DNA from 3 places in the Clostridium amazonense genome. Region 3 is predicted to be linked to each of the others. Evidence: riboswitches for the same ligand, from Rfam matches in the RefSeq annotation. Region 3 holds a riboswitch; each other region holds the start of a gene.
The links. Region 3 has a riboswitch for thiamine pyrophosphate ahead of thiT (energy-coupled thiamine transporter ThiT). Riboswitches for the same ligand answer to the same signal wherever they lie in the genome.
Positions count from the first base shown of each region.

Region 1: linked by a shared signal. The riboswitch ahead of thiD (bifunctional hydroxymethylpyrimidine kinase/phosphomethylpyrimidine kinase) and the one ahead of thiT (energy-coupled thiamine transporter ThiT) in region 3 are both predicted to bind thiamine pyrophosphate.
Region 2: linked by a shared signal. The riboswitch ahead of thiE (thiamine phosphate synthase) and the one ahead of thiT (energy-coupled thiamine transporter ThiT) in region 3 are both predicted to bind thiamine pyrophosphate.

Region 1 covers NZ_JBWKMH010000028.1:156,222-166,917, forward strand. The annotation lists gene AC07E4_RS12190 (phenylacetate--CoA ligase family protein) at 1-799, shown strand, start outside; gene AC07E4_RS12195 (ATP-dependent DNA helicase) at 841-3,198, opposite strand; TPP riboswitch at 3,337-3,446, shown strand; gene thiD (bifunctional hydroxymethylpyrimidine kinase/phosphomethylpyrimidine kinase) at 3,513-4,295, shown strand; gene thiM (hydroxyethylthiazole kinase) at 4,331-5,134, shown strand; gene thiE (thiamine phosphate synthase) at 5,127-5,750, shown strand; gene AC07E4_RS12215 (hypothetical protein) at 5,790-5,942, opposite strand; gene AC07E4_RS12220 (AbrB/MazE/SpoVT family DNA-binding domain-containing protein) at 6,172-6,414, opposite strand; gene AC07E4_RS12225 (YajQ family cyclic di-GMP-binding protein) at 6,756-7,247, opposite strand; gene AC07E4_RS12230 (dipeptidase) at 7,856-8,791, shown strand; gene nhaC (Na+/H+ antiporter NhaC) at 8,958-10,367, opposite strand; gene AC07E4_RS12240 (MutS-related protein) at 10,680-10,696, shown strand, end outside.
Region 2 covers NZ_JBWKMH010000028.1:126,480-137,175, forward strand. The annotation lists gene AC07E4_RS12095 (ABC transporter ATP-binding protein) at 1-1,353, shown strand, start outside; gene AC07E4_RS12100 (ABC transporter ATP-binding protein) at 1,356-3,095, shown strand; gene AC07E4_RS12105 (DapH/DapD/GlmU-related protein) at 3,520-4,152, shown strand; TPP riboswitch at 4,248-4,344, shown strand; gene thiE (thiamine phosphate synthase) at 4,440-5,474, shown strand; gene thiC (phosphomethylpyrimidine synthase ThiC) at 5,516-6,820, shown strand; gene AC07E4_RS12120 (CD3324 family protein) at 7,287-7,559, shown strand; gene AC07E4_RS12125 (ABC transporter ATP-binding protein) at 7,761-9,563, shown strand; gene AC07E4_RS12130 (ABC transporter ATP-binding protein) at 9,560-10,696, shown strand, end outside.
Region 3 covers NZ_JBWKMH010000007.1:31,605-42,300, forward strand. The annotation lists gene AC07E4_RS03890 (DMT family transporter) at 1-313, opposite strand, end outside; gene AC07E4_RS03895 (cyclic nucleotide-binding domain-containing protein) at 688-1,383, shown strand; gene AC07E4_RS03900 (ABC transporter ATP-binding protein) at 1,482-2,186, shown strand; gene AC07E4_RS03905 (FtsX-like permease family protein) at 2,189-5,431, shown strand; gene trmB (tRNA (guanosine(46)-N7)-methyltransferase TrmB) at 5,555-6,211, shown strand; TPP riboswitch at 6,340-6,442, shown strand; gene thiT (energy-coupled thiamine transporter ThiT) at 6,596-7,192, shown strand; gene AC07E4_RS03920 (ABC transporter substrate-binding protein) at 7,501-8,736, shown strand; gene AC07E4_RS03925 (ABC transporter permease) at 8,742-9,611, shown strand; gene AC07E4_RS03930 (ABC transporter permease) at 9,615-10,424, shown strand; gene AC07E4_RS03935 (ABC transporter ATP-binding protein) at 10,441-10,696, shown strand, end outside.

The DNA of each region.
Region 1 (10,696 bases), on a different contig from region 3:
AGAATATAAATGTAAAAGTGTTGTTATAAATGCACAAAAACCATTAGATGAATGGGTAAAACTTATAAAAGATTATAATCCTACTTATTTGTCAGGTTATCCATCTTGTTTAAATTTAGTTGCATCATTAAAGGAAGAAGGAAGAATAGATATAAAACCGAAGAAAATAATCACTGGTGGAGAATCTTTAACAAAAGAAGCTAGTGAATATTATAAGAAAGTGTTTGGTGCAGATGTAATTGATTATTATGGTTGCACTGAATCTATTTTTATAGGAGCAGGTAGTAGCTTTTATGATGGAATTTATCTTTATGATGATTTAAATTATACTGAAGTAGATGATAGTAATAGATTAATAATAACACCATTATATAACAGAGAATTTCCACTTATAAGATATAGATTAAGTGATATTGTAGATGGATTTACAAAAGAACAGTTTGGTAGTCTTCCATATACTCATATGAACAAAGTTATGGGAAGAGAAGAAGAAATTATGTGGTTTGTAAACTCAAAAGGAAAAAGAGATTTTCTTCATCCATTATTTTTAGATGATTTAGATGTTAAAGGAATAACAAAATATCAATTTGTACAGAAAAGCATAAATTATTTTGAAATAAGATGTATAACATCAAGTAGGGCAAATGAAAATTTAGAAAAAAGAGAAATAGAAAATCAAATAGATAGATTTTTAAGTGCTAAAGATTTAAACAATGTAAAATATAATATAAAGTTTGTAGATAAATTACAGGTAAATAAAAATACTGGAAAAACTAAGATAGTTATAAAAGAAATATAAAAGAAATGGAGTTGTGATATGTTTTAACACAACTCCGTTTTTTATATGTTGAAGAATTGTTTTATTATATTTTCAGATTTTAATGAAGTATTTATGATAGTTTGTGGGAAAAAGTGCTTTGGTAATAGTTGTTGATATAATGAAGAGGAAAAACGTTCATCTATTAAAAATATAATTCCTTTGTCATCATCACTTCTTATAACTCTTCCAGCTGCTTGAATTACTTTGTTTATTCCTGGAAAAGTATATGCATAATGAAATCCATCACCATTTTTACTATCAAAATGATCCTTAATTAAATTTTGTTTTAATGAAAGTTTAGGTAGTCCTACTCCAACGATAATAGAACCAATTAAAGAATCTCCTTTTAAGTCTATACCTTCTGAAAATACTCCACCAAGAACACAAAAACCTATTATGTTTTGTGTTGTATTAAACTTATCAATAAAATTTAGTCTTTCATCTTCAGTCATAAATGTATCTTGCATAATTATATTGTTGTAATTAAACTCTTCAGTCATTAAATTATAAATATCTTTCATATATTTATAAGAAGGAAAAAATACCATGTAATTTCCTTTCTTTATATTGAAGGTAGTATGAATATAATTACAAACTTTTTTATAATTTGCTTCACGTTTTGTATATTTTGTGGAAACATTATTAGCTATAATAATTTCTCTATTTTTTGTATCAAATGGAGATGTCAAAGTAAGATTATAATCACCATCATCAAAAGCTAAAAGTTCTTTATAATATGGCATAGGTGAAAGAGTTGCAGAAAATAATATAGTAGATACTGCATTTTTAAAAGAAATTTTAAGAGCTGAACTAGGGTTTATACAGAATATATTTATTGTAAGTTCAGAACTAGTTTTTTCGCTATAGCAAATATAATTTTCATCAAAAATATCATTTTTTTTAAGGAAATCATTAATTTTGAAATATAAATCTAATACATTATCTTTAAAATTAATATTATCTTTAGCAAGATAAGTTGTCATAGCATCAAAAACTATGTGCAAAGATTTTATAAATTCAGTTGGGACAGAATCAAATATATAAAAGTTATTTTCTTCATTATATTTTCTAATTTCAATCATTACTTTATTTACTTTATCCAATTTTTTATAAAGTGAAAAGTCATCATTTTTTATAATTTTCTTTAAGTTTAAGAATTCACTTTTAGAAAGTGAAGAAGAATACATATCACGAGCTCTATCAACTAAATTGTGGGCTTCATCAATTAGTAATATGTTTTCATTTTTCTTTTCATTAAAATATGTTTTTAAAGATACTTGCATATCAAAAACATAATTATAATCACATATTATAAAATCACAATAACTTATTAAATCAAGAGATATTTCAAAAGGACAAACCTTATGCTTCATACTATAACTATTTATTATTTCTTTATTTATGTTATCTTCGTTTTCAATAATATCTAGTATAGCATTATTAGCTCTATCAAAATGTCCTTTAGCAAATTCGCAAATAGTAGGATCGCAATTCACATTTTCTTTAAAACATATTTTTTCCTTTGCTGTTAAAGTTAAAGTTTTTAACTTTAAACCTTGATTTCTTAAAAGATTTATAGTATTTTCAGCTATAATTTTAGTACTACTTTTTGCCGTAAGATAAAAAATTCTATTACCTAGTTTTTGTTCTAAAGCCTTTAATGATGGAAACACAGTTGAAATAGTTTTACCAATTCCAGTTGGAGCTTCTAAAAATAATTTTTTGTTATGTTTTATTGTTTGATAAACTGTTACAGAAAGCTCTCTTTGATTGGGTCTATATTTTTCAAAGGGAAATTTTAAAATCTTTATAGAATTATTTCTTAAATTTTTAAAATTATAATCTAAAGTTAAAAATTTGAAATATTTATCAATAGTACAAAAAAAGAAATCTTTAAGATCATCAAAAGAAAAAATTTCACTAAAATCTTTTGATAAAAATGTATCTCGATTTACATATATAATCTTAATAGTTACTTTATCAAGATTATAGAGTTTACAATACATATAACCATATATTTTGGCTTGGGCTATGTGAAGTTCATTGTATATTTCAATAGAAAGTATATCTCGTGATGTACTTTTGATTTCCAAGATTTCAGCGTAGTTATCTTTTGAAATTACACCATCAATTCGACCTTCTAAAAAAATATTTAAACTTTTATAACTAAAAGTATCTTTAATTGGAACTTCTTTTAAAAATTCTTCTTCTTTTTCTTTATGTTCATTTTCATATTCTTTTTGAATGTTTTTATGTATTTTAGTTCCTTCAATAGCAGAACTAGAAGATACATACTCACTATTTAAGTCACCATATCTATAAACAAATTCTACTAGGCTTCTTACAGAAAGCTTAGCACAAGTATTGTCATTATCCAAAACTTAACCCCATTTCGTATAAAGATTGTAATATAATAATATTTTATCAAAGTAGGATAAGTTTACAAGGGAGAATTAAATATATTCGTCACTTGTTATTTTATTAAATATGTTTTAATATAGAATTAACAAAGAAATAAATGTAAGTATGGGAGCAAAAAGCATTTTGCTGAGAGGAAATTGTAGATATTTCGACCGTTGACCTGATCTGGATAATGCCAGCGTAGGAAATCTTAAAGTATATTAAGAATATTATGCTCCTTATCAAGTTTTGGTAAGGAGTTTTTTTATTAAAAAAAGAAAGAGGGATGTTTATGAAAAAGGTACTTACAATAGCAGGGTCAGACAGTAGCGGGGGAGCTGGAATTCAGGCTGATTTAAAAGCGTTTTCAGCAAATAAAACTTTTGGAATGAGTGTTATAACAGCAATAACAGCACAAAATACTATGGGGGTAACGGATATATTTGATATTCCAGAAAGTACTGTAGAATCTCAAATACGAGCTATATTTGAGGATATTGAAGTGTCAGCTACAAAAATAGGAATGGTATCTAATGAAAGAATTATAATAAAAATAGCAAGTGAATTAAAAAAATATAATGCAGAGAATATAGTTGTAGATCCAGTTATGGTATCAACAACAGGATATGATCTTTTAAAACCGGAAGCTAAAAAGGCTCTTATAGAAAATTTACTTCCAATAGCAAAAGTTTTAACACCTAATTTAAGAGAAACTGAAGTTTTATGTGATATGAAGATAGATACTATAGAGGATATGAAAGAAGCAGGTAAAAAAATCCTTCAAATGGGACCTGAATATGTATTAGTAAAAGGTGGTCATTTAGAAGGTAATTGTATTGATGTTTTAGTATCAAAAGATAATATAGTGGAATTAGTAGGAGAAAGAATTAACTCTAAAAATACACATGGAACAGGATGTACTTTATCATCAGCAATAGCATCAAATTTAGCAAATGGATATGATGTTTTAGAATCTGTAAGACTTGCAAAAGAATATATAACAGGTGCAATAAAAAATAGTTTTGATGTAGGACATGGTAGTGGACCTGTAAATCATTTTTATAAATTTTATTAAAGAATAAAGTTATTTGAAAGGTAATAGGGATAATTATGATAAATGAATTTTCAAAGTACATAAATGTAGTAAGAGAAAAGAAACCGTTGGTTTATCATATAACCAATGCTGTAACAATAAATGATTGTGCTAATGTAACCTTAGCAATAGGTGCATCACCACTTATGAGTTTTTGTGAAGATGAACTAGAGGAAATTTTAAGTTTTGCATCAGCATTAGTTATAAATATAGGAACTATGGATAAATCAATGATTAATATAGTGAAAAAGGCAGGGATGATAGCAAATAGATTTAAAAAACCTGTAATTTTAGATCCAGTAGGGGCAGGTGCAACATCAGCGAGAAAGAAACTTTTAGAAGATTTAGTTAAAAATATTAAGTTTGATGTAATAAAAGGAAATATGGCTGAAATAAAAAGTATATTGGGACTTAATATTACTGTAAAAGGTGTTGATTCAATAGAAAATATGGAAAATGCAGTAGAGCTAGGAAAAGCATTGTCAGAAAAGTTAGACACAACAGTAGTGATTACAGGAAAAGAAGATGTCATATGTTATAAGAAAAAAGTTGCCAAAATAAATAATGGACATGAGATGATGGCACGAATAACGGGAACAGGATGTATGACAGCATCCTTAATAGGTTCATACATAGGCGCAATTAAGGATGGATTTATAGCTGCAACATTAGGTACACTTTCTATGAGTTTGTGTGGTGAAAATGCTGTTAAAGACTTAAAACAAGGTGAGGGCACTGGAAGTTTAAGAGTAGGTATAATAGATAAACTATCATTGTTAGATGAAAAGCAGTTAGAGATGGGAGATGTAATTTTTGAATAAAATAGATTACTCACTGTATTTAGTGACAGATAGAAATATTTTAAAAAATAGAGATTTGAAAGATGAGGTAGAAAATGCTATTAAAGGTGGCGTAACTCTAGTTCAATTAAGAGAAAAAGAGTGTGGTGGAAAAGATTTCCTTGAATATGCAATTGAAGTTAAAGAAATCACTGATAAATATAATGTTCCACTTATTATAAATGATAGAGTAGATATTGCACTAGCAATAGATGCAGCTGGAGTTCATGTTGGACAAAATGATATTCCAGCTAAAGTAGTTAGAGAATTAATAGGAAAAAATAAAGTATTAGGAATATCAGCGTCAAATTTGGAAGAAGCTAAAAAAGCTGTAGAGGATGGAGCAGATTATTTAGGAATAGGGGCTATTTATAGTACAAGCACTAAAAAAGATGCTAAAAATGTTAAATTAAATATGTTAAAAGAAATAAGAGATAATATAAAAATACCTATAGTTGCTATAGGTGGAATAGATAAGAATAATGCAAAAGAGGTAATAGAATGTAATATAGATGGTATAGCTGTTGTTAGTGCTATACTTTCTGAAAATGATATAGAATTAGCAGCTAAAAACTTGAAAAGCTTTTTTATAAAATAAGAAGAAAAGGGTCAATTTACTGACCCTTTTCTAAATTTATTAAAAGTCCCAGCCATAGTCACATCCACAATCACAGCCACAGCCACAATCATCATCAAATCCTCCGAATAAAAGAAGTAGAATTATTATGCCACAAGGACCTATTACTGGCCAGAAAAATAATAATATAATAAAGAACCAAAGTTCATCCATTTTATAACCCCCATTTAGAAGGAATCTTATAAAATCATTTTGTTTTATTAAGATTCCTAATATAAAAATAAGTTTGTTGTTAATATAATACTAATCTAAACTTTATTATTTAGATTAGTTTATATTCTATATTATGACTTATATATATAAAGGGTGACTTTTTATAACAATAAAGAAAAAAATATCTCTAATATCAAATAAAAGTCACTTTCTTTATATAGTTTTATATTTATTTTTGATTTAATTCAGCAAGACAGCTTTTGCAAATATTTTTTCCTTTATAGTTTTCTACATCTCTAGCATTGCCACAGAATATACATGCTGGTTCATATTTTTTTAGAATTATTTGATCACCATCTACATATATTTCTAATGCATCTTTAATCTCAATATCTAAAGTTCTCCTAAGCTCTATAGGTATTACTATTCTACCTAACTCATCTACTCTTCTAACTATACCTGTTGATTTCATTTTTATCCTCCTAATCGCTACGATAAATTTATAAGTGAAAAAACACTTATAGTATATATTATCAAAACTTACTTATATAGGTGTTAGTTTTGATGTAAAAAATATAAAAAACTTTATAACAGTGGAACTATATTATTAAATTATCCAATTAATCTAAAAATATACATAATGTACAAGTTGTTAAATAAAAAATTTTTACAATGGGAAAATTTTATTTAATTTAAATAAAAAATTTAGAAAAATATATAAAATGTAATATATATGAAATGAGATTAATATCAAAGTATATTATATGTAGAATAAAATAAAAAAAACCTATGAAAAAAATCATAGGTTTTAAATTATCTATAATTTGTAAATTGTAAGTCTATTCCAAAGTCTTTAGATTTTAAAAGTTGTATAGTAGCTTGTAAGTCATCTTTGTCTTTGCCAGTAACTTTTAATTTTTCATCTAGTATTTGAGTTTGGACTTTGATTTTACTGCTTTTAATTTCAGCAACTACTTCTTTTGCTTTTTCTTTAGAAATTCCATTTATTATTTTAGCAGTTGTTTTAGCACTACCTAAAGAACCATTTTCAATCTTGCTTATATCTAAAGCCTTTGCTGAAACACCTCTTTTTATAAGTTTACCTTTTAAAACATCTATAACTGCATTTAATTTGTACTCGTCATCAGATACAATTTTAATTTCATCTTTTGAAAGTTCTATAGAAGCTTTACAACCTTTAAAATCATATCTTTGTTTAATTTCCTTTAATGCTTGATTAATTGCATTATCAACTTCTTGCATATCAACTTCTGATACAACATCAAATGAGTAACTACTTGCCATTTCAAATCCTCCTAAATAGTGAACATATATTATATTTAAAATATTATAAACATATACTTTATAATTATACACTAATAAAAAAATAAAACAACATAGGGTTCCAAATTCAAATTTTAAATAATATCTTTATTAAGTGATAGTATTAAGCTTATAGTTTATTCAATTATCATGTTGGAATCCAATTAAAAAGTAAGAGTGAAAAGTGAATAGTGATGGTGAATATTACTCACTTCGTTCTTAATATTTAAAATAGAAATACCTAAAAACTACGTTTTTATATTGTTTTCAACTAATTTGCTTAGCAAATTTAATAAAAAATCATTATTTAAAATTGGAAATCAAATTTTTACATTCACTTTCAACTTTCAATTTTCAATTAAATTAATTAGAATTTTCAATTTAAATAGGAGTAATTTCATTTTTGAACTTGTTTTTCTATATTTGGAATTTATTCTTGAAAATAAACTTTTTATGGATAAATATTATATTAATTTTATTTGAGGTATAAATAAGACATAAAATTAATTTAGTTCGAAATTTATATAAAAAAATGTTAATCTATATATATAAATGTTAATTTTTAATATGACTAAAAAGGGGGAATAGTAATGAATTTTATTGATATGCACTGTGATACTGCAAGTGCACTTCTTTATCAAAACTTAAATTTAAAAGAAAGTAATTTAAAGGTAGACATAAATAAGTTAAAAAAAGGTAATGCATTAGCTCAATTTTTTGCTTTTTTTATAGAATTAGAACATACAGAGGATCCATTTTTAGAATTTAAAAAGCAATATGATAATTTTATGAAAGAAATAGAAATTAATAATAAGGAAATAGAAGTAGTAAGAAGTTTTCAAGAACTTACAAAATGCAATAAAGAAGGTAAAATAGGAGCTTTCCTGACAATTGAAGAAGGCGAAGTTTTAGATGGTAAAATTGAGAGGATAAAAGAGGTTTATGATTTAGGGGTAAGGCTCATAACACTTACATGGAACTATCCTAATAAATTAGGATATCCAAATTGTGGATTTCAATATAAAAATGAAGGTTTAACTCCAAAAGGAAAAGAGATAGTTGAATATATGGAAGAGCTAGGAATAATACCAGATTGTTCTCATTTATCAGATGGTGGGTTTTATGACTTAGTTGATATATGTAAAAAGCCATTTGTAGCATCTCATTCTAATTCAAGATATGTAACTAATCATCCTAGAAATTTAACTGATGAAATGATAAAAAAATTAGCTGATAAAGGCGGAGTTATGGGATTAAATTTCTGTGCAGATTTTTTAGGAGATTTAGAAGTTTCGAGCATAGATGAAATGATAGCTCATATAAAACATATATATAATGTGGGTGGAATAGATATTTTAGCATTAGGTTCAGATTTTGATGGAATAGATAATGAAGTAGAAATAAGGAATACATCAGAAATGATGAAATTAAGTGATAGATTACAAAAAGAAGGTTTTAAAGATAATGAAATAGAAAAAATATTATTTAGAAATACAGAGAGAGTTTTAAAAGAAATATTAAAATAATTATGAATAAAAGAGGTAATATATTTTATTTGGCTATAAAATATATTACCTTTTTTCTTATATAGTTATTTATAGTTTGACAAAAACAAGTCTAGCTAAAGCATTGTAATTTATAGATTATATCTAAGACTTTGATCTTATATATAAAGAAAATAAAAATTAAAGATTACATAGATAAATTCTTTCCAATAGGTTTATCTTCATCAATTTTAGCCATGGTTATTCCAGTAAATCCGTATATTATAGATATTATAGGATTTATTAAATTTAAAAAACAAAATGGTAAAAATGCAAAATTTGCAACACCTAATGTTTTGCTCATAAATGCACCACAAGTACTCCAAGGAACAAAAGGTGATGTTATTGTACCAGCATCTTCTAATATTCTAGAAAGGTTTTTAGGTGCTAAATTTCTTTTTTCGAATTCATCTTTATACATTCTGCCACCAATTAGAATTGAAAGATAGTGGTCTCCAGTTAAAAAGTTTAATGTAATACAAGAAACTACAGTTATAAGAACTAAAGAACCTGTATTAACAGCTAATTTTAGAATTTTTTCAGCTAATATATTTAAAAATCCTGCATATTCCATTATACCACCAAAGGACATGGCACAAAATATTAGAGCAACTGTAGACATCATACTTTGGAGTCCACCACGACTAAGAAGTTTATCAATCATAGGTACACCGCTATTAATAACAAAACCATCATTTAGAATTGAAAAGAACTCACCAGGAGCAATACCTTGAAGAAATACTCCTAGAATACAACCAAGTAATGATCCTAGTAGAAGTACAGGAGTAGCAGGTAATTTTTTCGAAACCATTATTAGAACTACAATAGGTGGTATTAATGTTAAGAGACTTAAATTAAAGTTATCTTCAAGTCCTTTTGTGATTAAGTCTATCTGTGAAACATCTAAAGCTTTTCCACTAAATCCAGCACCTAATATACCAAATAAAATCAAAGATATAATAAGGCTAGGACCAGTTGTATATACCATATGTTTTATGTGATCAAAAAGATTTGAACCGGCAACAGCAGGAGCAAGATTTGTTGTGTCAGATAGTGGAGACATTTTATCTCCAAAGTAGGCACCAGATATTATAGCACCAGCAGTCATACTAGGATTAATTCCAAGGCCAGATCCTACCCCCATTAAGGCAACACCTACAGTTCCAGCAGTAGTCCATGAACTTCCAGTACAAACGGAGACAATAGAGCAAATTATGCAGGTAGCAACTAAGAATATGGATGGTGATAGAATTTTAAGTCCATAGTAAATTAAAGTAGGAACAGTACCAGAAGCTATCCATGAAGCTATAACAATACCAATAATCATTAGTATAATTATTGCCTCTAGTGACAAATTTATTGTTTTAACAATTCCTTTTTCTAAATCACTCCATTTAAATCCTACTTTTATAGCCATTAATGCAGCAGCTGCAGCACCAATGACAAGTGGAATATGAGGTGAAGCATCAAATAAGATTATTGCACATCCTAAAGTTACAATTAAGATTAATATTGGAACTAATGCTTCCCAAACCTTAGGCTTAGGATTATTATTCATAAAATCAACTCCCTTAAAATCATTAAAAAATAAGTTTATTTATTTGATTATAATACAAAAAAATTTATAAAATAGGATGAAATGTAAAAATTTACAAAGTATACAGTTTGTTTATATAATAAATAGTTTGTATAAAATTTAAAAAAATTAATACTTTATTAAAATAACTCATTACAACAATAAAGCAAAAATATAAGTATTTTGTAAATTTACATAAATACTCTTTAGAAATTTGATAAAAGTGGTAAAATGATATTATATGTTTTTTATTATGATTAAAACTTATTAAATACAATAAATAGGAGGAAGCTAGTGTTAGAGGATAATTT
Region 2 (10,696 bases), on a different contig from region 3:
AGCATGGAGCGTCCACTTGCACATCTTTTGCCAGAAATGACTGCAAATATATTAGGTCCTATATGTATTTTGATTTATTTATTTGTGCTAGATTGGAGAATGGCACTTTTATCTGTAGTTTCAATTCCTGTGGGGATGCTATTTATGGGAGTTGTAATGAAAAATTATGCTAAGCAGTATGAAGGTTCTGTTAAAACAAATAGTGAAATGAATTCTACTATTGTTGAATATATTGGAGGAATAGAAGTTATTAAAGCTTTTAATCAAGGAAAAACATCTTATGCAAAATTTCAAGATAAAGTACTTGCAAATGCTTCATATTTTTATAATTGGATGAAAAGTTGTCAATTTCCAATATCTTTATCAAAAGCAGTATCATCAACAACATTGATTACTATTTTGCCAATTGGATGGATTTTGTACGTAAATGGAAGTTTAAGTATAGAAACTTTTATTACAACAATTATTTTATCACTTGGTATAGCAGGTCCACTTTTAGCAGCAATGGATTTTATAGATAGCTTAGCAAAAGTTGGAACTATTGTGGAATCTATAGATTTCATTTTAAAAGGAAAAGAACAATTTCATAAAACAGAAAAGGTTAATTTAAAAAACATGAATATAAAGTTAAGAAATGTTTCTTTTGGATATCATGATGATGAAGAAATTTTACATGAAATAAATATGGATATATCAGAAAGAAGTTTAACTGCATTTGTAGGACCAAGTGGAAGTGGAAAGTCAACAATTGCAAAATTAATAGCTGGATATTGGGATATAAAGTCAGGAAGTATAAGCATTGGAGGAAAAGAATTAATAGAAATTCCATTAAACCAATTATATGATTTAGTGTCTTTTGTATCACAAGATAATTATTTATTTGATGAAACTATTAGAGAGAATATTAGAATGGGGAATTTAAAAGCAACAGATAAAGACGTAGAAAAAGTTGCAAAATTATCTGGTTGTCATGAGTTTATCATAAAGTTAGATAATGGATATGAAACTTTAGTTGGTAGTGGTGGAAGTCATATATCAGGAGGAGAAAGACAAAGAATATCTATAGCAAGAGCTATGCTTAAAAATTCACCAATTATAATTTTAGATGAAGCTACAGCATATATAGATCCTGAAAATGAAGCAATAATTCAAAAAGCACTAGCAAAACTTGTAGTTGGAAAAACAGTAATTGTTATAGCACATAGGCTGTCTACTATAACTGATGCAGATAAGATTTTTGTTGTTAAAGATGGAGAAGTGTCTGGATTTGGTACACATGAGGAACTTCTAGAAAAAAACTCTTTGTATAAATCTATGTGGCAAGCACATATTGGTGTAAAGGATGGTGAGTAATTATGATTAGTGCGTTAAAGAAGATATGGAGTTTTGCAGGCGAAGAGAAGAATAATATTAATAAATCAATTATAATAGGTTTTTTATTTGCAATATTTCATATGTTTCAAATTAGTGCTATTTATTTTATTGTTATAGGACTTGTTGAAAAAGAAAATAGTAAGAATTCAGCATGGATTGCTTTAATTTTTTTAATAATAAGTATAGTTGGAAGAACAATTACAAACTATTTTTCACAATTACAACAAACTCATGCAGGATATTTTATGGTTGCAAATAAGAGAATAGCTATAGGTAATAAATTAAAAGCTGTGCCTATGGGGTATTTTAATAATAATAGTATTGGTGAAATTACAGGAATTACAACCACAGTTTTGGATGATGTTGAAAATACTGCACCAATGGTTTTAGTAAATATTTTAAGTGGATTTATTAATTCAATTGTGTTTACTGTTATGATATTAGCGTTTGAATTTAAAATAGGACTATTAGTTGTTGTTGGAACAATTATATATTTATTTGTAACTTCATTAATGGAAAAGAAATCAAGAGTATTGGCACCAAAGCGTCAAGAATCTAAGTCCAAATTAGTAGAAGCAGTATTGGAACAAATACAGGGAATGCATATTATAAAAGCATTTAATTTGACAGGTAAAGGCGATAAGAGGATTCGTGATTCATTAGAATATAATAGAAGTTCAAATTTTAAAATTGAAAAGTTATTTACACCATATACTATAGCACAAGCAATGGTTTTAAATATATTTAGTGTAATCATGATTATAGTATCTGTTTTTATGTATTTAGACGGAAACATGGAATTAACTAATGCTTTAATGTGTATTATTGTTTCATTTATGGTATTTGCTCAAATTGAATCAGCTGGAAGTGCAATGGCGGTTCTTCGTGTAGTAAGCAGTTCTATAGATCATGCTGATAAAACTGATAGTATGCCACAAATGGATAGCAATGGAAAGGATATTATTCCTAAAAATTATAATATTGAATTTGAAAATGTTAGTTTTTCTTATGATAAAAAGAAAATTCTTGATAATATTTCTATAACATTTCCTGAAAAAACTATGACTGCAGTAATTGGACCAAGTGGTTCAGGAAAAACAACTATGTGTAATCTTATTGCAAGATTTTGGGATGTAAATAGTGGAACTATTAAAATTGGTGGAAAAAATATTAAAGAATATACATTAGAATCATTGATGAATGAAATTAGCATGGTATTTCAAAATGTTTATTTGTTTCAAGATACTATTGAAAACAATATTAAGTTTGGAAGACCAGATGCTAGTCATGATGAAGTTATAAAAGCAGCTAAAAAAGCATGTTGCCATGATTTTATTATGAGTTTACCTAATGGATATAATACAGTTGTTGGAGAAGGAGGAGCAAGTCTTTCAGGAGGAGAAAAACAACGTATTTCAATAGCAAGAGCTATTTTAAAAGATGCTGCCATTATAATATTTGATGAAGCAACAGCTAATGTTGATCCAGAGAATGAAGATAGGTTACAAATTGCTATAGAAGAGCTAACAAAAGATAAAACTATTATTATGATTGCTCATAGATTGAAAACAGTTCGTAATGCAGATCAAATATTAGTAATTAATAATGGTAAAATTGAACAAAAAGGTAAACATGATGATTTGATAGTTAAAGAAGGTATTTATTCTACTTTTATTAATGCAAGAAAAGAATCAATAGGATGGAAGTTAGAAGCAAAGTAGATTGATAAATTTATGTTTAATAAAGCTATAATATAGATTTCAAACTTAAAAATGAAATTAGTCTTATTCTAATTGAGAAAAAGCAATTTAAAGTGTTGTACAAAAATTAACAATTAACGATAAAAGATAAAACTAAAATATCAGTTTTTTTTAATCAATTTCTATAATAATTTACAAAGCAATTTAGTTCACTAATAGCTGTTTAGTCTTGCAAATAAAATGGCAAATTCATTAAAGTTTCTTTGAAATTTTTATGAATAACGTTTTAAATAATTACTGTTTCTTGGAATAACACTATTCTCATTTGATACTTGAATAATTTCATTTTTCAGCTTGGAACCCTATAATATAAATTATTGATTTTAACAACTTGGTATTAAAGTTAATATAATAAAGTAGATTACTTAGTGATTAAGGTGTTGAGATGTATAATATTAAAGATGAAAAGTATGAACCAATAAGGTTAAGAAATGCGTATGCTTATTTTGTTTCTGAAAACCCATCTACTATGTTTAATACTACAAGTGTATTTCCTAAAATAGATGAAAGTGTATTTATAGGACCATTTTCTAGTGTGATAGGAGATGTGAACATAGAAAAAGATGTTTTTGTAGGTTGTAGTGTAGTGTTAAGAGCAGATGAGGGAAGTCCATTTTATATAGGATCTGGTTCTAATATACAAGATGGAGTTGTATTTCATGGATTAAAGAATAATAAATTTTATGTAAATGATAAGGAGTATTCAATTTATGTTGGAAGAAAAGTAAGTATAGCGCATGGAGCATTAATTCATGGACCAGTTATTATTGGAAATCATACATTTGTGGGATTTAGAGCGGTTGTTTCTAATGCTATAGTTGAAGATAACTGTTATATTGATACTGGAGCAATAGTGACTAGTGGTGTTAGGATATCTGAAGGTAAATATGTTCCAGTTGGAGCTATAGTAGATACACAAAAAAAAGCAGATAATTTGTTAAGTGTATCAAGTGAGCAAGTGGATTTTTCAGAAAAAGTTGTTGATGTAAATATGGAGTTTGGTAAGAATTATAAATAAAATTAATTTGGAAATAAAATAAATAATTTGAAATTTTATGTTGCAATATGTGTAAATGTTGTTATAATGAAGTTGTAAGAAGAATTGAATATTGGAAATGTAGCTAGGGGTGCCTTAAGGCTGAGAAGATTATGTCTAACTCTTGAACCTGATGTGGTTAATACCACCGTAGGGAAGCAAATTGTTAAGTTAATTTATGATGTTTGTATGTTTTAAGCTTGCCTAGGGGCAAGCTTTTTATTTTTGCAAAAAAGTTATGAGATAGAATAAAGGGGTGACTGAAGATTATGTCATTATATAGAGCTGTGGATGCAAATATTAATAGAGTTTGTGAGGGGATACGAGTTTTAGAGGATATTTCAAGATTTCACTTTGAAAATACATATACAACAAAGAAGCTTCGAGAGTTTCGTCATGAAGTAAGAAAAACTTTTAGTTCAAATGAACTTATATATAGCAGAGATTCAAGTGGCGATGTTGGAAGAAAAATTTCGGAAGCATCTACTTTGGATAAAAAGAATACTGTAGATGATATTATAAAATCTAATTTTAAAAGAGCTCAAGAAGGTTTAAGAACAATAGAGGAAATATTAAAAATTTTAGGAAATTACGAAATAGGCAAAAAATACGAAAAATTAAGATTTAAATCATATGAACTTGAAAAAGAAATGATTAAAAGAAAATTTATCTTTAAAGATAGTATATATGCTATTTTAGGTGAAGATTTTTCAAATGGAAAAGATAATATAACAGTTACGAAAGAGTTAGTGGAGAATGGAATTAAAGTAATTCAGTATAGAGAGAAAAATAAAGATAAGAATTATAAGATAAATCAATGCTTGGAGATTAAGAAAATTCTTCAAGGAACAGATGTAACTTTTATAGTTAATGATGATATTGATATTGCTTTAGCTGCTGGTGCTGATGGAGTACATTTAGGACAAGAGGATTTAAAACCTGTTGTTGTTAGAAATTTAAATCCAAATTTTATAATTGGACTTTCAACACATAATAAGAAACAAGCTTTAGAAGCTTTAGAATTATATTATTCTAATGTAATTGATTACATTGGCGTTGGTCCTATGTTTGATACAAATACTAAGAAGAACATAGAAAAAAGTGATGGTTTAAATTATTTAAAATGGGTTTCAGAAAATATAAATATGCCAAGTGTTGCAATTGGTGGAATTAAAGAAGAAAATATTAAGTCAGTTATAGAAAATGGTGGAAATTGTGTTGCTATGATTTCTGAATTAGTTGGAGCTAGTGACATCACTGAAAAGGTAAATTCAATAAGAAATATTTTTTCAACATCATTTTAAAATATAAGTATAATTTTATAAGTATGAAAGGGGATTTAATTATGCAATATACAACTCAAATGGATGCTGCTAAAAAAAATATTATAACAAAAGAGATGGAAATAGTAGCTAAGAATGAAAAAATGGAAGTTGAAACTTTAAGAAAGTTAGTAGCAGAGGGGAAAGTAGCTATACCAGCAAATAAAAATCATAAAAGTTTAGTAGCAAAGGGTGTAGGACAAGGCTTAACTACAAAAATAAATGTTAACTTAGGTATATCAAGAGATTGCTGCAATGTAGATGCAGAGCTTGAAAAAGTTAAAGTTGCATTAGATATGAATGCAGATGCAATAATGGATTTAAGTAACTATGGAAAAACTTATGAGTTTAGAAAAAAACTTATTGATATGTCTACAGCAATAATAGGAACAGTTCCAATGTATGATGTAGTTGGTTTTTATGATAAAGAACTTAAAGATTTAACTGTAGATGAGTTTTTTGATGTAGTTGAAAAACATGCTAAAGATGGTGTTGACTTTGTAACTATTCATGCAGGATTAAATAGAGAAACTGTTGAAACATTTAAAAGAAATCCTAGACTTACAAATATAGTTTCAAGAGGTGGTTCATTATTATATGCTTGGATGGAACTTAACAACAAGGAAAATCCATTCTATGAACATTTTGATAGATTATTAGATATATGTGAAAAATATGATTTAACATTAAGTCTTGGTGATGCATGCAGACCAGGATGTATAGATGATAGTAGTGATGCATCTCAAATTAAAGAACTTATGGTTCTTGGAGAGCTTACAAAAAGAGCATGGGAAAGAAGTGTACAAGTTATTATAGAAGGACCAGGACATATGGCTATAAATGAAATAGAAGCTAATATGATTTTAGAGAAAAAACTTTGTCATGGTGCACCATTTTATGTACTTGGACCTTTAGTTACAGATATAGCGCCAGGATATGACCATATAACAAGTGCTATAGGTGGAGCTATAGCAGCAACTTATGGAGCTGATTTCTTATGTTATGTTACACCAGCAGAACACTTAAGACTTCCAAATCTAGAAGATATGAAAGAAGGAATAGTTGCATGTAAAATAGCAGCTCATGCTGGTGATATAGCAAAAGGTGTAAATGGAGCTAGAGAAAGAGATAATGAAATGGGTAAAGCAAGAAAGGATCTTGATTGGGATAAGATGTTTGAAATTGCAATAGATAGTGAAAAACCAAAAAGATATAGAGAAGAATCACTTCCACAGCATAGTGATACTTGCACTATGTGTGGAAAAATGTGCGCAGTTAGAAATATGAAAAAGGTTTTAAAAGGTGAAGATGTAGATATACTAAAATAATATAAAAAAACCTAACTAGAATAAATAAAAAAACTGTAGGAGTAAAATCTTACAGTTTTTTAATGTTTTGATATAAAAAAATGATATAATAAAAAGGAAATGATTTCAAATAATGTAAGATATGTTTGGAGGGATATAGATTGTTAATTACAGTAGATAAAAGAACTATCTTTTATTTAAGACTTTATGAAGGCTCATAGCAATGACTGCTATAGAGGAAACAAGCTCGAATTTAAAACTATTTTTTTAGATGTAAATATATTGATTTCAAAACAAATATTTAATTTAAGATGGTTGCGAGCTAGTCTCACTATTTAGGGATTTTAAGTTTTGGAGTTAATAATTTTAAAGATGAACTTAGAACCCTATATAAGATAAAAACTTATGTTTTTGTTATGAGCGTAAAAGTTATTATAGCAGTCTTTGCGGATAAATCTTTATAAATATTATAAGGAGGAGCAAAGATATGGCTTATATTAAGGCTGAAACTGTTTTACCAGATGAAGTAATAAAAATAATTCAAAAATATATAGATGGAGAGTGTTTATATATTCCAAGAAAAGATGGAGAAAAGAAATCTTGGGGAGAAAAAAATGGAACTAGAAGAAGTCTTAAAGAAAGAAATAGATGTATTTTTAATAAATATAGTAATGGATATTCAGTTTCAAAATTATCAGAAGAATATTATCTTTCTGAAAAAAGTATCAGAAGAATAATAAGTTCTGAGAAATATAATTAAATAATAATTTTATTATAAAGGTTTAAGCTTTTGCTTAAACCTTTATAATGTATTGGAGTTTGTTTAAAAAAATAGAATATATTGTAAATAGAATTTTAATAAAATAGTAATATAATATAAAAGGGAAATAAATTACATAAATTGTATGCATTTAGAATTTTTATATTTTAGCAATTTAAAATTATTAAGGAGGAGAAAATTTTGGAGATTGGGTTAGAAAAGAAATATTACAAAACCTTTGACATTGTAAGAATTCCATTTAAAGCATCTAAACTATATACAATATTGTTGTTTATAATTAGCTTATTAGATGGAATAGTCCCTACTTTTCAAGTAGTGGTAACAGCTACTTTTTTAGATACAGCAATTGCAGTATTTAAAAATGAAAAAAGTTATAATGAAGTAATTGCTCCAATAATCATATTAATAGCATTACTTGCATATATTTGGGTTTCTGACAAGTTAGCAAAACTTGTAGAGGCAAAGCTGGAAATTAAACTAAGAGAAAGTTTTAAAACTAGTATAATGGAAAAAAGGGCGAAGTTAGAGTATAGGTATATAGAAAACGATGAGACTTGGAATTTAATGTCAAGGGTTTCTAAAGATAGTGAAATTAAGTGTAAAGATGCGTATAAAAATCTATTAGCTATGTGTAAATTTTCAATTAAAGTTATAGGATTACTTTTTATATTATTTACAAAAGTATGGTGGACACCACTTGTTATAATAGCAATCTCAGTGCCATTGTTAAAATTAGCTTTAAAAGGTGGAAAGGCTAGTTATGATGCAGAGAGAATACTTTCAAAGTATCAAAGAAAATTTGAATATTTGGGAGAAGTTCTTACAGGAAGAGAAGCTGTAGATGAAAGAAGTTTATTTAGATATACTGATGATATAAATGAAAAATGGATAAATGAATATGAAACTGCTAGAAAAATAGAGTATAAAGTACTTTTGAAGTGGTTTATAAAAATGAAGTCTAGTGGAGTTATAACAACATTGCTTTCAGTAATTATAATTATAGTATTTATAAAACCAGTTTTAAATGGTGAAATTACTATAGGATTTTTTATAGCTATATCTAATGCAGTTTTTGGTTTAATTCAAATAATGTCATGGCAGATTTCTAATATTGCAGATACTTTAGCAAAAAACAAAGAGTATCTAAAAGATTTAAGTGAATTAGTAAATTTAGATGAATGTGAAGGTGCTATAGAGAAGCCTTATAACATTTCTGAAAATGTAAAATCCTTAGAATTTAAAAATGTGTCTTTTAAATATCCAGGAACTAATAATTATATACTAAAGGAACTTTCTTTTAAAATTGATGAAGGAAAACACTATGCATTTGTAGGAACAAATGGTGCAGGGAAAAGTACAATAACAAAACTTATAACTGGTTTATACGATAACTTTGAAGGTGAAATCCTCATAAATGATAAAAGTATAAGAGAATATACAAAGAGCCAATTAAAATCTTTATTTGCTATAGTACATCAAGATTTTTCAAAATATTTCGTAAAATTAAAAGATAATGTTGCACTAGGAAATATTAATTCTATGGAGAACAAATCTGATGATGGATATATATATGAAGCTATAAAAACAGTTAAATTAAATGATTTTGTAGATACTCTTCCAAATAAATTAGATACAGAGCTTGGAAAAATAAAAGACAATGGAATAGATCTTTCTGGAGGACAGTGGCAAAGATTAGGAATTGCTAGAGCCATCGTAAGTAATGCTTCACTTAAAATTTTAGATGAACCAACAGCAGCATTAGATCCAATAAGTGAAAGCAATATGTATGAGGAGTTTGAAAAAATAAGTAGAGGAGGAACTACTATTTTCATAAGTCATAGACTCGGTTCTACTAAACTAGCTGATGAAATTTTTGTTATAGACAATGGTAAAGTTGCAGAAAGTGGTTCTCATGATGAACTTATGAATATAGATGGAATATATAAAAATATGTATGAAAGTCAAAGGGGATGGTATTTATGATGGATAATAATAAAGGAATATCTTTTTTTACAATACTAAAGAAAACAATACCATTAGCATTTTTTGCATGCCCTATATACTTTATGATTAATAACATTGTAGGAATGTTTCATGGAATGAGCTTTGGTGTAAATACCTATGTAACACAAAGATTTTTTGACTTAACAGAAAGAGAAGTAAGATTAGGAGGATCATTTTCAAAAATACTTTATGGTGCCATAGTACTTGGTATTGTACTTGTTATAAGTCAAGTACTGAATGGTGTGTCTAATTTTATGAGCAATAATATGGAAAAAAAGATGACAGGAAAGTTTTTAAAGTTAATTAATGAAAAAGCTGGAAAGCTTAATCAAGTTGATTTTGAAAATCCTAAATGTTTGGATGATATAAATAAGGCAAAAGAAGGAGCTAAGGGAAGTATTAATCTTATTCTAGTACTTAGTTTTATACTTATGTGTTATTTTCCATATATTATTTTCATGGCAATTTATCTTTATAGATTAAAACCTATTTTAGCTATATCATTAGTAATAATATTTATACCAGTAGCATTTACCCAATTTGTTAGAGTAAAAATATTTGGAGATTTAGAAGATAAGTCAGCACCATTAAGAAGGCAGACTGAATATTATGAAGGTTGTATAGTTGGAAAGGAATATTATAAGGAAACTAGAATTTTAGGTGCATTTAATTATTTTAGAAAATTATATACTGATGCTGTAAAGTTGCTTAATAATAATATATGGAAAGCTGAGAAGAAGGCAGCAATTATAGAACTTTCTATGAGTATATTAACTTTTTTAGGATATGCTGGTGTTTTATATCTATTATTAGATGCATTAATGAAAAAGGAAATATCTATAGGAGCATTTGGAGCAGTATTTGCATCTGTAGATATGATGTTTGGAATGATGGAAGAAATAGTTTATATGCACATTGGTAGTATTACCAAGGAAATAGGTTTAGTTAGAAATTTTATTAGATTTTTAGATATGCCTGAAAGATGTGGTGAAGAAGTTTATACAAATGGATCAATAGGAATTGATATAGACAATGTTTCATTCCAATATCCATGTGCTAATAAAAAATCACTGGATAGTGTAAATTTAAAAATAAAAGAAAATGAAACTATA
Region 3 (10,696 bases):
TCATAGATGTCAATGATTGTCCTAAAAGGCCTAAAGATAAAGTAAGTGAAATTCCAACAGCATTAAATGAGATATTATTAAATAAAACAGTTAAAACACCTATGGCTCCAGCACTATAAAGATATAAGGGGATATTTTTATTAAATATAATTTTTCGTTTAGAAAATAACATTACGAATATTGTAGATAAAAGACCAACTAGATGTACTATAACAGTGGATGTATAATTACCGATATTTTCTGATAAAATTCCATTAAATGTAGTCATTAGAGTAATCAATATACCTATTAATAGACAATATAAATTATTCATTAGTATCACTCCTTAAACATTTCATAGTATGAACAAATATGAATAAAACATACTATAAGTTAAAACTTAAAGTTTAAGTTTTAAGATATTTTTTATAATAAAAGGACAGTAGAGGCTTAATCTACTGTCTATAAATATAATAATGGTAGTTGCAAAGTTAGACATATCATTTTGTATGTGATGTTTGGGTAAATTTATATAAATCACTTGTAAAATTTATCATACGGAATGAATAAGTGAAATTTAAACTTTGCTTTCAGAAATAAATTATTTCCTTGTATATTAAATTAACACAAAAATTTACGATATATATATGACATATGTCATATACGTAGTAAAATAATATAAAATATTTTAATTTGGAGGAAAACATTTTGGTAGAGATTAAAGAAGATAAAAAAATAGATAAATATATAAAAAAATATAAATTAGATGAAATATTTAGTGTAGATATGAAACCATATATGAAACTTTTTAAAATAAATAAAGGTGAATACATATGTAGAGCTAATGAAAAAATGGATAAGTTATTTTTTTTAGTAGAAGGAAAGGCGAAGGTTTATATTTCCCTAGAAAATGGTAAGTCATTATTGCTTACTTTTAATAAGCCATTAGAAGTTATAGGGGATATAGAGTGTGTAAAATTGGATAAGAGTGATTCAAATATAGAAGTTATAGAGGAGAGCTATTGCGTAGCAATTGATTTCAAAGATATAAGGAAATATGCCATAAATGATTCTAAATTTCTAATATATATGATTGAAAGTTTAGGAAAAAAACTTTCAAGAAGTTCTAAACATAGTTCTATAAATCTTTTATATCCTTTAGAAAACAGGCTTTCTAGCTATTTGCTAGCAACATCAGTAAAAAAGAGTAATGAAGATTTTAGATTAGTTACAGAATGCAACTTGATAGAAATGTCAGAACTATTAGGTTGCAGCTATAGGCATTTATTGCGCACTTTAAAAAGTTTAAGCGAGATGGGGGCTATAAAAAAGTCAGGTTATTTTTATGAAATTGTAAATAAGAAAATTTTAGAAAATTTAGCAAGTGATTTATATGATGAATAGATTATAAATTAAGATATATTATAATTATAGAATTTTAAAAAAAATCATATATAATTATAATATATTTTAAATTATGAAAACTAAGAGGAGAAAAATTTATGAATAAATACATAGAGTTTATAGATGTGAAAAAGACATACAAAATGGGTGAAGTTGAAATAAAAGCATTAGATGGAGTAAATTTTTCTATAAATAAAGGTGAATTTGTCATAGTTGCAGGGGCAAGTGGTGCTGGGAAAAGTACAATTTTAAATGTACTTGGAGGCATGGATACTGTAACAACAGGAAAAGTTTTGGTAGATGAAAGTGAAATAAGTAGTTATAATCAAAAGCAATTAACTACATATAGAAGGTATGATATAGGATTTGTGTTTCAGTTTTATAATTTAGTACAAAATTTAACAGCACTTGAAAATATAGAATTGGCAACACAAATTAGTAAAAATCCATTAGATCCAGAAAAGACACTTAAAGATGTAGGATTAAAAGATAGAAAAGGAAATTTTCCAGCTCAATTATCTGGTGGAGAACAACAAAGAGTTGCAATTGCTCGTGCTTTAGCCAAGAATCCCAAATTATTATTATGTGATGAACCTACTGGAGCACTTGATTATAACACCGGGAAAGCAATATTAAAGTTACTTCAAGATACTTGTAGAGAAAAGGGCATGACAGTAATTGTTATAACACATAATTTAGCATTAACAGATATGGGTGACAAAGTTATAAAAGTTAAAAATGGAAAAGTTGATAGTATAACTATAAATGAAAATCCTACTCCAGTAGAAAGGATTGAGTGGTAGTTATGAATAATTCTATAAGAAAAGATACTTTAAGAGAAATAAAAAAATCTTTAGGTAGATTTTTATCTATATTTGCAATAGTAGCCATAGGTGTAGCTTTTTTTTCTGGAATAAATGTAGGTTCTCCGGATATGAAAATAACTGCGGATAAATATTATGATGACTACAATTTTATGGATATTCAGTTAATATCAACATTAGGATTTACAAATGAAGATATTAAAGCAATAAATGAAGTAGATGGTGTTAAAGGAATATATCCAACATATTCTATGGATGTTATTAGCAATATAAAAAATGTTGAGACAGTATTAAGAGTTCATGGGTTACCTAAATATGAAGATACAAAGGATAATGAAAATTATATAAACAAAGTAAAAATAGTAGAAGGAAGATATCCAGAAAAATCTAATGAATGTCTTGTAGAAAATAGTAAAATAGCAGATTTTGATGTAAAAGTAGGATCAAAGTTGAGTCTTCAGTCTGGAACAGATAAAGATATTAAAGATAGTCTAAAAGAAAATGAATATACTGTAGTTGGATTAGTAGAGACACCATATTATTTATCTTATGAAAAAGGAAACAGTAATATAGGAAATGGTTCTGTTGGAAACTACATAATGATTCCACAAGAAAATTTTAAAAGTGAAGTATATACGGAAACTTTTATAACAATAAATAATGCTAAAGAAAAATTTACATATGATGATGATTATTTTGATGTTGTAATTCCAATAAAAGACAAGCTTGAAGAGGTTGGAAAAGAAAGAAGCAAAATAAGGTATCAGGAAGTTATAGTAGATGGAAAAAAGAAAATTGCTGATGGAAAAGAGCAATTAAAAAATAAAAAGTTAGAGGCTGAGAAAGAATTAAACATAGCAAAAAATGAAATAGAAAATTCTAAAAAAGAATTAGAGTTGGCACAATCAGAGTTACAATCCAAACAGAATGAATTTAGAGTATTTATTGAGAATGCCGAAAATGAAATTTCTAATGGATATTCTGAGTTAAAAAAAGGAGAATCTGAATATAATAGGGGTTACAATGAGTTTATAAGTAAAAGAAAAGAAATAGAAGATTCTATTAGAATTGGTGAGGAGCAAATTAAAGCTAGTGAAAATGGAATTAATGAACTAGAAAATAAAATATCCAATTTAAAATTAATGCTAAAAACACATATTGAAGAGGATGATAAAGAGAAAATACAAGAGCAAATAGTAATATTAGAAAATATATTAAATGAAAGTAAGAAAAAGTTGAACTTAGCTAAAGTTGAATTGAATAGTAAAAAACAAATGTTTACTGAGAATGAAAGCAAATTAGCTTATAGTAAAGAACAATTAACATTAGCAAAAATAGAGCTAGATAAAAATAATGAAGAATTAATAACAAAGAAAAAGGAAGCGGAAAATCAGTTTATTGAAGCACAAAATAAGATTAATAATGGAAAAAGTGAATTATCTAAAGGTCAGTTAAAATATGAAGAAAGTAAAAAGAAAGCAGAAGCAGAATTTTTAAAGGCAGAAAAAGAGATAAATAAATCTGAAGAAAAATTAAAAGATATAAATGAAGTAAATTGGTATGTTCTTGATAGAAAATCTAATTATAGTTTTGTAGACTATGAAGGGTCTGCAGATAGAATAGAAGCAATAGCAAAAGTGTTTCCATTATTCTTCTTTTTAGTAGCAGCATTAGTTTGTTTAACGACTATGACAAGAATGGTTGATGAACAAAGGGAAACAATAGGAACGCTAAAAGCATTAGGATATAATAAAGCAACTATAGCATCTAAATATATTTTATATGCAGCATTTGCAAGTGTAAGTGGAAGTATATTAGGTATAGCAATAGGATTTACAGTATTTCCAACAATAATATTTAATGCATATGGAATAATGTATTCTATGCCAAATGTAATATTAAAGTTTAATTGGTATTATGCTACTGTATCCACTGTTGCTGCAGTTTTAATAACTACAATGGCTGCAGTATTTGCGTGCAATAAAGAACTTAAAGAAACACCATCTATTTTAATGAGACCTAAATCACCGAAAAATGGTAAACGTATATTTTTGGAAAGAATACCTTTTATATGGAAAAGATTTAGTTTTACTGAAAAAGTTACAGCTAGAAATATATTTAGATATAAGAAACGTTTCTTTATGACAGTAATAGGTATTGCAGGGTGTACAGCTTTGCTTTTATGTGGATTTGGTATAAAGGATTCAATAAAAGCTATAGTAGATAAGCAGTTTGGTGAAATATATAAATATGATATGTCCATAAATATTGATTTTAACCAGAGTGAGAATAAATTAGATGAATTTAAACATACGTTAAAAAATGATAGTAGAATATCAGATTATATGATGTTACAAAGTAAAAATATAAAAATTTCATCTAATGATATAGAAAAGGATGTAAAATTTATTATTCCTGAAAATAATGATAGATTAGAAGAGTTTATTTCCATGAGAAACAGGAAGAATAAAGAAACCTTAAAACTAGATGAAGACGGTGCTATTATTAGTGAAAAAATAGCAAATCAATTAAATGTTAAAGTTGCTGATGTTATTAAGGTAAAGGATGGAGAAAAGGAATTTGAAATTAGGATTTCAGGAATTACAGAGCAATATACGTTTCATTATTTATATATGGATAAATCACTTTATGAAAACAAAACTAAAAATAAAGTTGAATTTAATGAAATTATAGCAAAAACAGTGGATAATTCTAAAAATTTTGAGGATGAATTGTCTAAAGATATTATTTCCAAGGAAAATGTAAAATCTGTAGGATTTAATTCTGGAATAAAAAATAATTTTAAGGATACAATATCCAGCTTAAATTATGTTGTTTTAGTAATGATAGTATCTGCTGGAGCATTAGCGTTTGTAGTACTATATAATTTAACAAATATAAATATTAGTGAAAGACTAAGAGAAATTGCAACAATTAAAGTTTTAGGCTTTTATGATAATGAAGTTGCTAAATATGTCTATAGGGAAAATATCATTTTAACGTTTATAGGTATAATTGTAGGACTAGGTTTAGGAGTAGCCTTACATAAATACATTATGTTAACTGTAGAACTTGAAACTATTATGTTTGGAAGAAGCATAAGAAGTATTAGCTATGTATATTCATTTTTATTAACTTTCATGTTTGCCATAGTAGTTAATTTTACAATGTATTACAAATTAAAAAAAATACAAATGGTTGAATCATTAAAATCAGTAGATTAAAAGTTAAATATAAGTTGATAGAATTTAAGTAAATATGTATAATAATTGAGTATAAAATATAAGGAATGAAATTTAAGAAAACAATCCTTGATAAAATAAAAGGTAAGGATGGAGCGAATAGATATGAGAATGAGAAGAAAGCCTTGGGCTAGACCAGAATTAGAAGAATGTAGTTTTTTTATAACAAATCCTACTGAATATAAAGGAAAGTGGAGTGAATCTTTCACTAGAAATCAGCCAATATACTTAGAACTAGGATGTGGAAAAGGAACATTTATGGCTGTACATGCAGCAGAAAATGAAAATATAAATTATATAGCAATAGACATAAAAGATGAAGTACTTGTTTTAGCTAAAAGAAATATAGAAGCTTCATTTGAGGAAAAGGGAAGAAAAGTAGATAATGTAAAATTAATGGCACAAGAAATTGCTATTATTGATGAAATGTTAGATAGCAATGATAAAATAGATAGAATTTATATAAACTTTTGCAATCCTTGGCCTAAGGAAAGACATAAAAAAAGAAGATTAACACACACAAGACAATTAAATAAATATAGGGAATTCTTAAAAGAGGACGGAGAAATCTGGTTTAAAACAGATGATGATGAACTTTTTGAAGAATCTTTAGAATACTTTAAAGAAAGTAACTTCAAAATAGAATATATAACATACGATTTACATAACAGTGGATTTGAAGGTAATGTGACTACAGAACACGAAGATATGTTTAGTGCACAAGGAATAAAGATAAAGTTTTTAAAAGCAATTAAAAATTAATTTTAAATTTAAGCATAGGTATATAAATAATAACCCTATGCTTTTTTCTTTTATATATTTTACAGATAATTGTAAAGAAACTATAGATGTTTTGTAAATTTTGAGTTATAATGATAATGAAAAATATAATAATTAGCTAGGGGTGCCTAAGTGGCTGAGAGATATTTATAAATATTAACCCTTGTACCTGATATGGATAATACCAGCGGAGGAAAGCAAAGTTTAAATTATGTTTATGTATATAATTAAAAACTTTATATAAAGTTAAAAGCTATATTCCGCATGGAGTATAGCTTTTGTTTTGTATAAAATATTTGAAAATATCAGAAAAATGAAAAGAAAAAACTAATTATTAAATAATAAAATTATTTAGGAGGAAGGAAAATGGTTATTTTCGCAACGATTCTTAGTATTGTATTAATGATTTTTTATGTTGTAGATCTTATCAAAAATGCAAAATTTAATGTTAAAAGTATAGTTATGATAGGGATGTTTAGTGCAATGTCCTTTGTATTATATTTGATTGAATTTATAAAATATCCTCAAGGAGGGGGAATAAGTTTGTTTTCAATGATGCCAACAATGATATTGGCACTATTATATGGTAGACAAGCAGGACTTACAGGAGGAGCTATATTTGGTTTGTTAAAACTTTTAAATGGAGCAACTATAGTTCATCCAGCACAATTTATATTAGATTACTTACTTGGTGGAATGGCACTTGGACTTGCAGGTACATTTGGTAGGGAAAAGAAATCTAATGTAATTGCAGGATGTTTATTTGCAGCTGGATTAAGTGTATTATCAATGGTAGTATCTGGTGCTGTTTTCTTTGGACAATATGCACCAGCTGGAATGAATGTTTGGTTATATTCATTAATATATAATTTATCATCAGCTGGTGTTGAAGGATTATTAACAACAGTTCTTGTAACTGCAATGCCACTTAAGAGATTAGAAAAAGCAGCAAAAGTTAATTAGATATATATGATACTAAAAAGTGGAGAAGTTTATTTTCTCCATTTTTTTATTTTGCATTAAATTAATTAAGTTGAAAATTAATTTAATGCAGTACAAATAAACAGTACTTATTTAAATAATAAAATATGTTTTTGATAATAATAATTATAAAGATTAATTATTATTAAATTTTATAAATAAAAGAAAAACAACTATTTAAATGTCTTATTTTACTAGGATTAAATAAAGTTATGTAGTATTCTGTATATGTATAATGAAAAATATACCAATTTAAACAAGTTAAAAAAGGAGGAATAAATTTGAAAAAGATAGTTAAAAATCTCGTATTAATAATGACAATAGCTATTATGTTTGTTTTTGTAGGATGTTCTAAGGAAAATAAAAAAGAAGAGGCAAATGAAACTAGAGGAGATTTTAAGGAGATAGCAGAAAATGCCAAGGGAACTACTGTGAATTTTTATGGATGGGGAGGAGACGAACACACTAATAGGTGGATAGATACTATACTTTCAAAGTATGTAAAAGAAAATTATGATATTACATTAAAAAGAGTTCCTATGGATATAGATCAAATTCTTAATAAGATGATTGGGGAAAAGCAAGCAGGAAATAAAGAGGGTGCAGTTGACTTAGTTTGGATAAATGGAGAAAATTTTTATACTGCAATGGAAAGTAAATTATTATATGGACCTATTACACAGTACATTCCAAATTATGAAAAGTACTTGGATGGAACTTCAGATGAAGCAAAATATGATTTTGGATATGAAATTAAAGGTCATGAAGTACCATATGGAAAAGCTCAGTTTGTTTTAATAAATGATTCTAATATTACAAAAGAAACACCTAAAAATACAGCGGAGTTATTAGAGTTTGTAAAGAAATATAAAGGTAAAGTTACATATGCAGCACCACCAGATTTTACAGGAAGTGCATTTGTGAGAAATATTATATATGAAACAGTAGGATATGATAAAGTAAAAGATTTAAGTGGTGATAAGGAAGAGGTTAGAAAAGCTATAAAACCTGCTATGGATTATCTTAATGAATTAAAGCCTTATCTTTGGAATGAAGGAAAAACATATCCAGCATCAACATCACAAGTAGAAAATATGTTTGCAGATGGAGAGCTTGTTATGACTATGTCATATAATCCTAATTCAGTAGCAACAATGATAGAAAGTGGAAGATTTACAGATACATCTAGATCTTTTATATTTGATAAAGGAACAATAGGAAATACACACTTTGTAGCAATACCAGAAAATGCATCTAATATAGATGGAGCATTAGCTGTGATTAATGCAATAATTAGTCCAGAAATGCAATCTTCAAAATACGATCCTAAAAATTGGGGTGATTTGCCTGTAGTGGATTTTGATAAACTTAATACTGAAGAAAAAAATTTATTTAATTCAGTTAATGCGGGAAAAGGAGTTATACCTTCAGATGAACTTTTAGAAAAAAGAGTTCCAGAAGTACCAGCAAAACTAGTACCAGTAATAGAAGCAATATGGCAAGAAGAAGTTGCAGCTAGAGGATAATTATAATGCATAAAAAATTAAAACCATATATTATGATCATGCCTGTACTAATGCTAATGATATTATTTATCCATGGACTTATTAATGGTATAATTCAAAGCTTTGGTATAATTCCAGCTATTGGACTTAAAGATTTTACATTAGATTATTATAAAATGATATTTGAAAATAAAAACATAATACTGGGAATTAAACAAAGTATATATATATCATTGGTTTCGTCTATTTTTGCAATCATTATAGGAATTGTTATAAGTTATGTGGTTTCAACTACTGGCTTAATGAAAAGAAAAATCTTTCAATTATTTAAAATACCAATAATAGTACCACATATGGTTTCAGCCTTACTTATAATAAATATATTTTCACAAAGTGGAATTATATCAAGGATATTTTATTCCTTAGGATTTATAGAAAACCAAGAAATGTTCATAAGCTTACTATATGATAGAAATGGAATTGGAATAATACTTGCATATTTGTGGAAGGAGATACCTTTTGTCATACTAATAGTATCTACTATAATGGCTAATATTGATTCGTCACTAGGAGAAGCTGCTATAAATTTAGGTGCATCTAAATTTAAAACATTCTTTAATATAACATTGCCACTATGCAAAAGCACAATAGCAACTTCATTTATAATTATATTTGCATATTCCTTTGGTGCTTATGAAATTCCATATTTATTAGGACCAACTAGTCCAAAGGCATTGCCAGTAATGGCATATGTAGAATATATTCATCCAAGTCTATTAAATAGACCATATGCAATGGTGTTAAACAGTATTATGGTAATAATATCAATAATTTTAACTTATGTATATTACAAAATCATTCAAACAAATATAGTAAAAGCACAGGGAGGACAATAGAGAATGAGGAATAAAAATATATTAAAAACAGTTTTTATATATTTAGCATTATTTTTTATAATCTTTCCTGTTCTTATTTTGATATTATGGAGTATTGCGGGAAGGTGGTCTTTCCCCAATATATTTCCAGAAACATTTTCAACTAGAGCAATTAAAGAGTTGTTTGGAGGATATTCAGGAGCTATAAAAGTACTTTTAAACAGTGTTTTAATATCTTGTATAGTGGCAATTATTTCTGTAATCATAAGTATTCCAGCAGCAAGAGCTATTACAATGTATAATTTTTATGGCAAAAACATTTTTAAGTTTGTAATACTTATGCCAATAATAGTACCAGCTACAGCTTTTGGAATGGGGATTCAAATATTTTTTATAAAAATGGGGATAAATGATACAGTAGTAGGTGTAATATTAGTACATATAATTGTTTGTATTCCATACACTATGAAAATTATATCAGAAGTAACAGAAGTTGTCGGAAATAAATTAGAAATGCAAGCAAGAGTATTAGGAGCATCGCCATTAAAAGCATTTATCAATATAACTATACCTATATTGATGCCAGGTATAATATCATCATTTAGTATGGCTTTTATTATTTCCTTTAGCCAATACTTTTTAACTTTCATAATTGGAGGTGGACGAGTAGTTACTTTCTCCATGATTATGCTTCCATATATTCAAAGTGGAGATAGAACCATTGCATCAGCTTATGGAGTTATGTTTATAATTGCTACTTTAGGTGTTTTCATTTTATTTGAGAAGCTTATAAAAAAATATTATGATATAGAAAACACTTATTTTTTCGGATAAAAAGGAGCAGTATTTAATGCATGAACTAGTGTTGAGAAATATTAAAGTTGAATTAGGAAAAAAAATTATAAATGAAAATATAAATTTAAATGTTGAAAGTGGTGAAATGATTTCACTTTTAGGAGCATCTGGATGTGGAAAAAGTACACTTCTTAAAACAATAGCAGGTCTTATAGAGCCAACAGCAGGGGAAATACTTATTGATGGTAAAGATGTGAAAGATTTTCCACCAGAGAAAAGAGGAACAGTAATAGTATTTCAAGATTTAAGAC